DNA from 2 places in the Arthrobacter sp. Y3222053 genome. Region 1 is predicted to be linked to the other one. Evidence: riboswitches for the same ligand, from Rfam matches in the RefSeq annotation. Region 1 holds a riboswitch; the other holds the start of a gene.

Region 1 (3,884 bases):
CTTTCCATGACTTCTCCTGTTTCCCTGTTCGTCGGTTCCTCTTCGTTCCGGTGGTATGGCTTTCCCCTGCCCGGGGAGGCAGGAGGCCGTATTCTCCGGCACCCCACGGGCATTGTGCCCCTCGACTGCGCCCTTGCCCACCGCGTCCGTTCTCCCGCCGGGTGGAACCGGCCATCAGGCCGCTGCCGGACGGGTACGCCTAGAGCCGGTCGAACCTCTCGACGCTGGCGGCGGGACCGGCCACCAGCACCGTGTCGTCCGCCTCGAGCACGGTCCGCGGCGTGACGAAGCGCCAGGCTCCCGTCCCCTTGCGGACAGCGACCACCGCGACCCCGTAGCGGTCCAGGATCGCGGCCTGCTGCAGGGGAATATCGCGGATGGCCCGGTGGGGCGCCGTCTCCACCACGGCGAAATCCCCGCCGATCTGCGAGTAGTCAAGCACGCCGCCGCTGACCAGGTGGGCGACCCGCCGCCCCATGTCGGACTCGGGGAAAATCACATGCCGGATACCCAGCTGGTCGAGGATGGTACCGTGCGCTTCGCTGACCGCCTCCGCCCAGATCTGCGGGATCCCGAAGCGCAGCAGCAGCGACGTGGTGAGCACGCTCATGCCGACGTCGCTGCCGATCGCGACCACCACGCGTTCGAAGTCAGGGATGGAAAGGTCGCGGAGGACCTGTTCGTCGGTGGCATCGGCCGTCACAACGTAGGTCAGCCGGCCGTCCAGCGCCTGGATAACCTGGGGGCGATGGTCGATGCCCAGGACATCCGTGCCGTTCGCCATCAGTTCCAGTGCCACCGAGCGGCCGAACCTGCCGAGGCCGATGATCGCGACCGCGTCCGTCCCCGCCATCCGGGCCGGCCGGTTTCCCGGCAGGAGCCTGCGCTTAGCCAATGATCGGCCTCTCTTCCGGCAGCTCGTAGAGGGACCTGCGGCTGCGCAGGGCGAGGCCCGCCGCCAGGAGGAGCGGGCCCAGCCTGCCGATGAACATCAGCACGACCAGCACGGACTGCCCGACCGGCCCGAGGGCGGCGGAGATGCCCGCGCTGAGCCCGACTGTGCCGAAGGCGGAGGTGGTTTCGAGCAGCAGCACGTCCAGCCCGAAGTCAGTCACGGCCATCAGGAACGCGGTTGCGGCCAGGACCAGGCTGACCGCCGCCAGCAGCAGGGTGATCGCCTCCCGCGGTACCTGGCTGCCGAGCCGCTTGCCGAGCATGGCCACGGACGCACCGCCGCGCAGCTCGGCGGCCACGACGTAGACCAGCACCATGAAGGTGGTGACCTTGATGCCTCCGGCCGTGCCGGCCGGGCCGCCGCCGATGAACATGAGGAGATCCATGCCGAGCCAGGACAGTGGATCCATCTCGGCGATGTTGATGCTGGAGAACCCGGCCGTGCGCGTCTGCACCGATTGGAAGAAGGCGGCCAGCAGGCGGGCCGGCCAGCTCAGCGGTCCCAGGGTCCGCGGGTTGCCGCTTTCGACCAGCAGCACCAGCAGGGTGCCGGCCGCCAGCAGCACTCCCGTTCCCAGCAGGACAAGGCGGGTGTTCAGCGACCAGGCCAGCGGCGTGAACAGATGGCGGCGCAGCTGCATCAGCACCGGGAAGCCCAGTCCGCCGAGGATCACCGCGGCACTGATGGACAGGCAGACCACCGGATCCGCCGCGAAGCCCGCAAGGTTGTCGCTGAACAGGGAAAAGCCTGCGTTGTTGAAGGCCGAGACGGCGTGGAAAACCCCGTACCACAACGCCTGCCCAAAGGGCATGCGGTAGGTAAGGCCGAACTGCAGCGTAAGGATCACCGCGACGGCGGCCTCGGTCAGCAGCGTGATGCGGACGACGCCGAGGATCACCGCAGGCGCGTTCACCGGCCGCCCGCCGCCGGCTTCGGCCGCCGCGGTGAGCCTGGTGCGGAGGCTGAGCCGCCTCGCGACCGCCAGGCCGATGACGGCGCCGGTGGTCATCACCCCCAGCCCGCCGATCTGGATCAGCACGAGGATCACGGCCTCGCCGAAGCTGCTCCAGTGTCCCGGGGTGTCGACGACGATCAGTCCGGTGACGCAGAGCGCGGAAACCGCCGTGAACAGCGCCTCGATGAACGCAGCCGCGCCGGGCCCCTCGGTGGCGCCGGGAAGAAGGAGCAGCCCTGTTCCCGCCGCGGCCGCGGCTGCGAATCCCCCCAGCACGGTCCGGGCAGGAGGAGGACGGCGGCGGGGATGTCCGTGGAGCACGCCCGGGGGTCTGGCCACGTTTTGACGCTACCGCGGCCCGCCTCCGCAGTCAGCGCGAGGCGGGCGCTTCCCGTGGAGGAAGGCTCAATCCGTCCCGAGACGGCGCTGCGGCACGTCGAGCGGATCACTCCCGCACGATGCGGTCAAGGGCAGGCCGTAATCTTTGCCGCCGAAGCGAATCCGGGCGTTTCGCAGACCCGCAGCCCGAACTCCCGACCTGACCTGCGACGACGTTTCGAGTATCGTGCAGACGGTACCGCGTCAAGTTCTGAGAGCTTAATAACAAACCCGATATCCAATGGTTATCAAACCGTGATCGATGTGTAGTGTTCTTCAAGTGCCGCTCCCCCAGCGCGGCGCCCTCGGCCGGATACCGAACCTTGCCACCGGTTCCGAGGTCCAAAGATCAAAACCATGGCAGGGGCGGGGGAACCAGTTCCGGGTTCCACGAATCCTAGGGGTTAAGCTTGCCGGCCTTCCGGCAGCCGGGTGACTCCCATCCGCATCCGACAGCTCACCTCGCAGGTACAGGGAGAGGTAACAACATGTCCAATACCCGTGCACGCCACCGCGCAGAGACTTCCGCCTGGCTGACCATCTCCAAGGCCGCCCTCGGCCGCGGACGCACCATCGGAGGAACCGCTGCCGCAGTTGCCGCAGGGTCCGGCCTGATGCTCGGCATGGCCGCCCCGGCCCAGGCCGGCGTCATCGCCAACGATTCCTACACCCCGGCTCCGGCTGCGGCACCCGCCGCTCCCGTGGCCGCCGCACCTGCCCCGGCCGTGGAGACCGTCGCCGCGGAAACAGCGCCGGCCGGCACCCACACCGTGGTTTCCGGAGACACCCTCGGCCAGATTGCCGCCACCTACGGCGTGAGCCTGGACAGCATCTTCAGCCTGAACGGGCTGGGCATGGAGTCCATCATCTACCCGGGCGACGTCATCACCTACGCCGGCGAGGCCACCGCCGCACCGGCAGCGGTCGAGTACGCCGCCGCCTCCTACACCGAGACCTACGCCGCTCCGGCGCCTGCGGCTGCTCCGGCTGACCTGGGCACCTTCAGCACCCAGTCCGTCGACGTGACCCCGGCCCCCGCGGCCACGGCTGCCTCGGCCACCAATCAGGTCATCCTCAACTCGGCCTACGCCCAGATGGGCGCCGTCCAGGACTGCACCGTCCTGGTCGAGGTGGCGCTGCGCGCCGCCGGCCACTCCGTGGGCGACCTGGCCCCGGCCCAGCTGGCTGCCTACGGCACCCCCGTGTCCGACCCGCAGCCGGGTGACCTGATCTACTACGCCGACGGCGGCATGGGCTTCGCCCACATCGCCATCTACATCGGCGACGGCCAGGCCATCCACAGCGGCTGGAACGGCAACCAGACCGTCATCAACTCCGCCAACGTCGGCTCCGGCGCGGCCTACTACCGCGTAGCGTAGCTGCTGCTCCGACGCCCCGGCGCCGGAACAGCAGGAGCAGGAAACGGACATTCGGTCCCTTCGGGGCCGGGTGTCCGTTTTCGTTTAACCGCCGTTCCGGTGCGACCGGCGTTCCGGCTCAACAGCCGTGGGAGCCCCGCCTTCACCCGGCCGGCTCCATTGCCCTGACCGCGTCGAATCACGCCCGCGGCTTGGTGCTGGCCGTCGCCGGCACCGA
Region 2 (3,884 bases), on a different contig from region 1:
CCCAGCAGCCGTGCGCCGGCGTCCGACAGGGCCTGTACCTGCTCGGGCCGGACCTTGGAGGGGCCGGCGCCGAACCGCCCGTCCCGGGGCAGGAGTTCGGCGGGAATGGTCAGTGCGGGGTTTTCGCCCATGGTCTCTACGCTCCAGCGGATTCGTCAGTGCATTTCGCCCTTTCATTCTGCCCCACGCGGCGGGCCCGGCCCATTTGTGAATCGGGTCGCAGCGGCGTCGGGAAGGACTGCCTCCGCCTGCGGCTTTTCCCGTGCAGGAGCGGGAAAAGCCGGGGGCGAACCGGCAATCGGGTGATTGCCCGGGCTGAGTCGCGATGGGCTAACCTTGGGGCATACCAGGGACCTGTGGCGGCCGATGCTGCCCGCATCCCACTTCTTCCGCACGATTTCAAGGAGCGGCCGGCCATGACGGATCTCATCGACACGACAGAGATGTACCTGCGGACCATCCTGGAGCTGGAAGAGGAGAACATCGTCGCCCTGCGGGCCCGGATCGCCGAACGCCTGCGCCACTCCGGGCCCACCGTGTCGCAGACCATTGCGCGAATGGAGCGTGACGGGCTGGTGGTGGTCTCGGGCACCCGGCAGCTGGAACTCACCGAACTGGGCAGGGCCCGAGCCGTTGGCGTGATGCGCAAGCACCGGCTGGCCGAACGCCTGCTCTCGGACGTCATCGGGCTGGACTGGGCCTACGTCCACGACGAAGCCTGCCGGTGGGAGCACGTGATGAGCGAGCGCGTCGAACGCCGGCTTTACGACCTGCTGGGCCACCCGACGGCATCCCCTTACGGCAACCCCATCCCCGGCCTGGAGGAGCTTGGCGGCGTGCCCGCTCCCGGTGCGGCCGCCGACACCGTCTCGCTCGCCACGGCCGTGGCCGGCGCGGGGGAGGGCCAGAAGTACCAGCTCGTGCGGCTTGCCGAGCCCATCCAGGTCGATCCCGAGCTGCTGGGCCAGCTGGACGAGGCCGGCCTGCATCCCGGCGCGGAGCTGACCGCGGAAACGGTCGGCGGGTACATCTCCGTCCGTGTCCCCGGAATCGAGGGCGCGCTGGAACTGCCGCCCGAAGTGGCTTCCCACGTCTTCGTCGCGCAGCGCTGATTCCGCAGCGCCGATAACGGAATGGTAAATTTCGGCGCTGTTCCCCTATAGTGTTTGACGACGCTGAACCACCATCGTTATCCGGCCCAAATGCCTAACCCTGCCGTTGGGCCGGAGCACCATACCGTTCGCAGGCGGGGGCGGAGGACCCAATTCTTTGGCAGCAGCCGCTGCCTCGGGGTGAAGCCTCCACAGCAAGCAGCATGGCAACAGCCGTGCTGCCGGCCGGAGGCCGAGTGCTTCTCCACTCGAATCCGACAGCTAACTTCGCAGGCTTGAGAGAGGGAACCACTTGTCGAAGCATGCTGCTTCGGGCAGGCGCCGTGCGTCTGCCCCGGCAACACCTGCGCGCCCGCGCTCCCAGAGCGGACGCCGGCGGGCCGAAACCAAGCACCACTCCGTGGGGGACACCGCCCAGAAGGTTGCCATTACGGCGGCGACCTCCGGCCTCATCCTGAGCGTCGCCATTCCTACCACAGCAGCGGCCGAGCCGGAACCGCAGGTGCAGGCCGCTGCTGCGGTCCAGGAGACCGTCACGGCTGATCCCGCCGCCCAGGTCAGCTTCGAGCGCGCCGGCCTGAGCAGCCGGTACGACCCCGAGGCCCGCCTGCAGGAGGTCACGGTGGCGGCTGCGGCCTCCTCCGTCACCCCGGCCGCCGCCAAGGGAACGCTGGCCAAGCCCCTCAACGCCGAAATGGTGTCCACGTCCGGGTTCGGCTACCGGGTGTCCCCCATTACCGGCATGAGCGGAGAGCTCCACCGGGGCCAGGACTTTGCAGCGGCCTGCGGCACGGATGTCACTGCGGCTGCGGCCGGAACCGTCACCTTCGCCGGCTGGCACCCGTACGGGGGCGGCCAGCGCGTCGTCATCGACCACGGCAACGGTGTCGAGACCACCTACAACCACCTCTCCGCGATCCACGTGGCCGTAGGGGACACGATGGACCGCGGCGCGCTCCTCGGAGCCAGCGGATCCACCGGCGCCTCCACGGGCTGCCACCTGCATTTTGAGGTAATGGTAAACGGCGACGTCGTCGACCCCCTGGGCTGGTTGTAACCGCAGACATACCGTTCTGTGACCGGAACGTGACATTCCTGAAAGCTTCCTGTAGGGTCGTCACCGTGCCCGGCACCCCAACGGCCAGGCACCCTCGAGCAGATCGCCTAGCTCTGCCACTGTTTGAGGTCCGTTCGCACAATCGCATGGCAGGGGCGGGGGAACCAATTTTCGGGCACCGTTTGGTGCCCTTGGGGTTAAGTTGAGCGGCTTCGCGCCGCCCAGCCGGGTGACTCCCATCCGAACCCGACAGCTCACCTCGTAGGCGTAGGGAGAGGCACAGCTTTGTCATCACGCACCCATGGCCGCCGTCGGGCGGCCAGCACTTCCACGAGCCCGCTTGCAACCGTTGGCCGCCAGGCTGCCGTCGTAGCCGCCGCGTCCGGCCTCGTGCTGGCCGCCGGTATCCCGGCCCAGGCCGCCCCGAGCACCGAGCGCCAGGCACTTGAGGCCCTGCCCCTGAACATCGTCACCGGCGGCGGCGCCCTGTCCGTTCCGGCCGACGCTCCGTTCCAGCTGGCCGGCCTTGAGCAGGTTGTTTCCGAATCCGGCGCCGTCGAGCGCGCCGCCGCCGAGCAGGCAGCCGCCGAGCAGGCAGCAGCAGAGCAGGCTGCCGCCGTCGCCGCCGAGCGCACCGCCGTCCAGCAGGCCGCTGCTCCGGCGCCGGCAGCTCCCGCCCAGGCCGCACCGGCCCCGGCCGCCGAGGTCGCCGTCCAGGCCGCCCCGGCCGCCAGCGCCGTCGCCGACATCCTGGTCGGCTCCGCCTACTCCCAGATCGGCGTCGCACAGGACTGCACCGCCATGGTGGAGAAGGCCCTGCGCGCCGCCGGCAAGTCCGTGGGCGACCTCGCCCCGGCCCAGTTCTACGCGTACGGCTCCGTGGTCGGTTCGCCAATGCCCGGCGACCTTGTGATCACCCCGGGCCACGTTGCCATCTACGTCGGCAACGGCCAGGTCATCAGCGGCGGCTTCAACGGCTTCAACACCGCCCTGCACAACCTTTCCGACCTGCCGGGCGCCAGCTTCGTCCGCGTCAGCTAGACACCAGTTGTCGTAACCACTCAAGGAAGAATCAGCATGACTACGACACCTGAGCGCGCCCGCCACCGGGCCGCAGTCGAGCGCAACACCTTCTCCGCTCTGGCGGATGCAGTGTCCTCCAACGCCGGTACCGTCGGCCGCCAGGCCGCAGTCATCGCCGCTGCGTCAGGCCTGGTCCTGGCCTCCGGCGCCGCAGCCACCGCCTCCGGGGCTCCGGTGGAGGCGCAGCGCGAGGTCCACACCAGCAAGCTGGACATCGCCAACGCACCCCTGCTGGTGGCCGACGACGTGCCCGTCTCGTTTGAGCGCCCGGCGGTAGCCGGCGTGGTCGAAGCCGCTCCGGCGGTCGAAGCCGCTCCGGCGGTCGAGCCCGTCGCCGTCCAGGAGCAGGCTGCAGCCCCGGCTGCGGCTGCCCCGGCCGCCTCCGCTCCGGCAGCGGCCAACGTCTCCCTGCAGTCCCAGCAGGTCGCTCCGGCGCCTGCTCCGGCACCTGCCCCGGCCGGCGGCACCGCCGCTGTTATCGCCAGCGCCGCGCTCGCGCAGCTCGGCGTCATGCAGGACTGCACCGCGCTGGCCACCAACGCGCTGGCTGCCGCGGGCATCAACTATCACGGCTGGCCGGCCGGTTACCTCTCGCTCGGCCGCACCGTGAGCGCGGCGGAGGCTGTCCCCGG

What was found. A riboswitch is a leader RNA that binds a small molecule or an ion and turns the genes downstream of it on or off. The one in region 1 is predicted to bind cyclic di-AMP.
Region 2: linked by a shared signal. The riboswitch ahead of AC5RUW_RS15805 (M23 family metallopeptidase) and the one ahead of AC5RUW_RS06605 (LysM peptidoglycan-binding domain-containing protein) in region 1 are both predicted to bind cyclic di-AMP.

The regions. Positions count from the first base shown of each region.
Region 1 covers NZ_JBNHIA010000002.1:515,840-519,723, forward strand. The annotation lists gene AC5RUW_RS06590 (hypothetical protein) at 1-8, opposite strand, end outside; gene AC5RUW_RS06595 (potassium channel family protein) at 200-895, opposite strand; gene AC5RUW_RS06600 (TrkH family potassium uptake protein) at 888-2,249, opposite strand; cyclic di-AMP (ydaO/yuaA leader) riboswitch at 2,627-2,773, shown strand; gene AC5RUW_RS06605 (LysM peptidoglycan-binding domain-containing protein) at 2,777-3,667, shown strand; gene hrpB (ATP-dependent helicase HrpB) at 3,846-3,884, opposite strand, start outside.
Region 2 covers NZ_JBNHIA010000008.1:47,879-51,762, reverse strand. The annotation lists gene serC (phosphoserine transaminase) at 1-131, opposite strand, end outside; gene AC5RUW_RS15810 (iron-dependent transcriptional repressor DtxR) at 417-1,112, shown strand; cyclic di-AMP (ydaO/yuaA leader) riboswitch at 1,194-1,403, shown strand; gene AC5RUW_RS15805 (M23 family metallopeptidase) at 1,513-2,169, shown strand; cyclic di-AMP (ydaO/yuaA leader) riboswitch at 2,295-2,451, shown strand; gene AC5RUW_RS15800 (NlpC/P60 family protein) at 2,455-3,210, shown strand; gene AC5RUW_RS15795 (NlpC/P60 family protein) at 3,247-3,884, shown strand, end outside.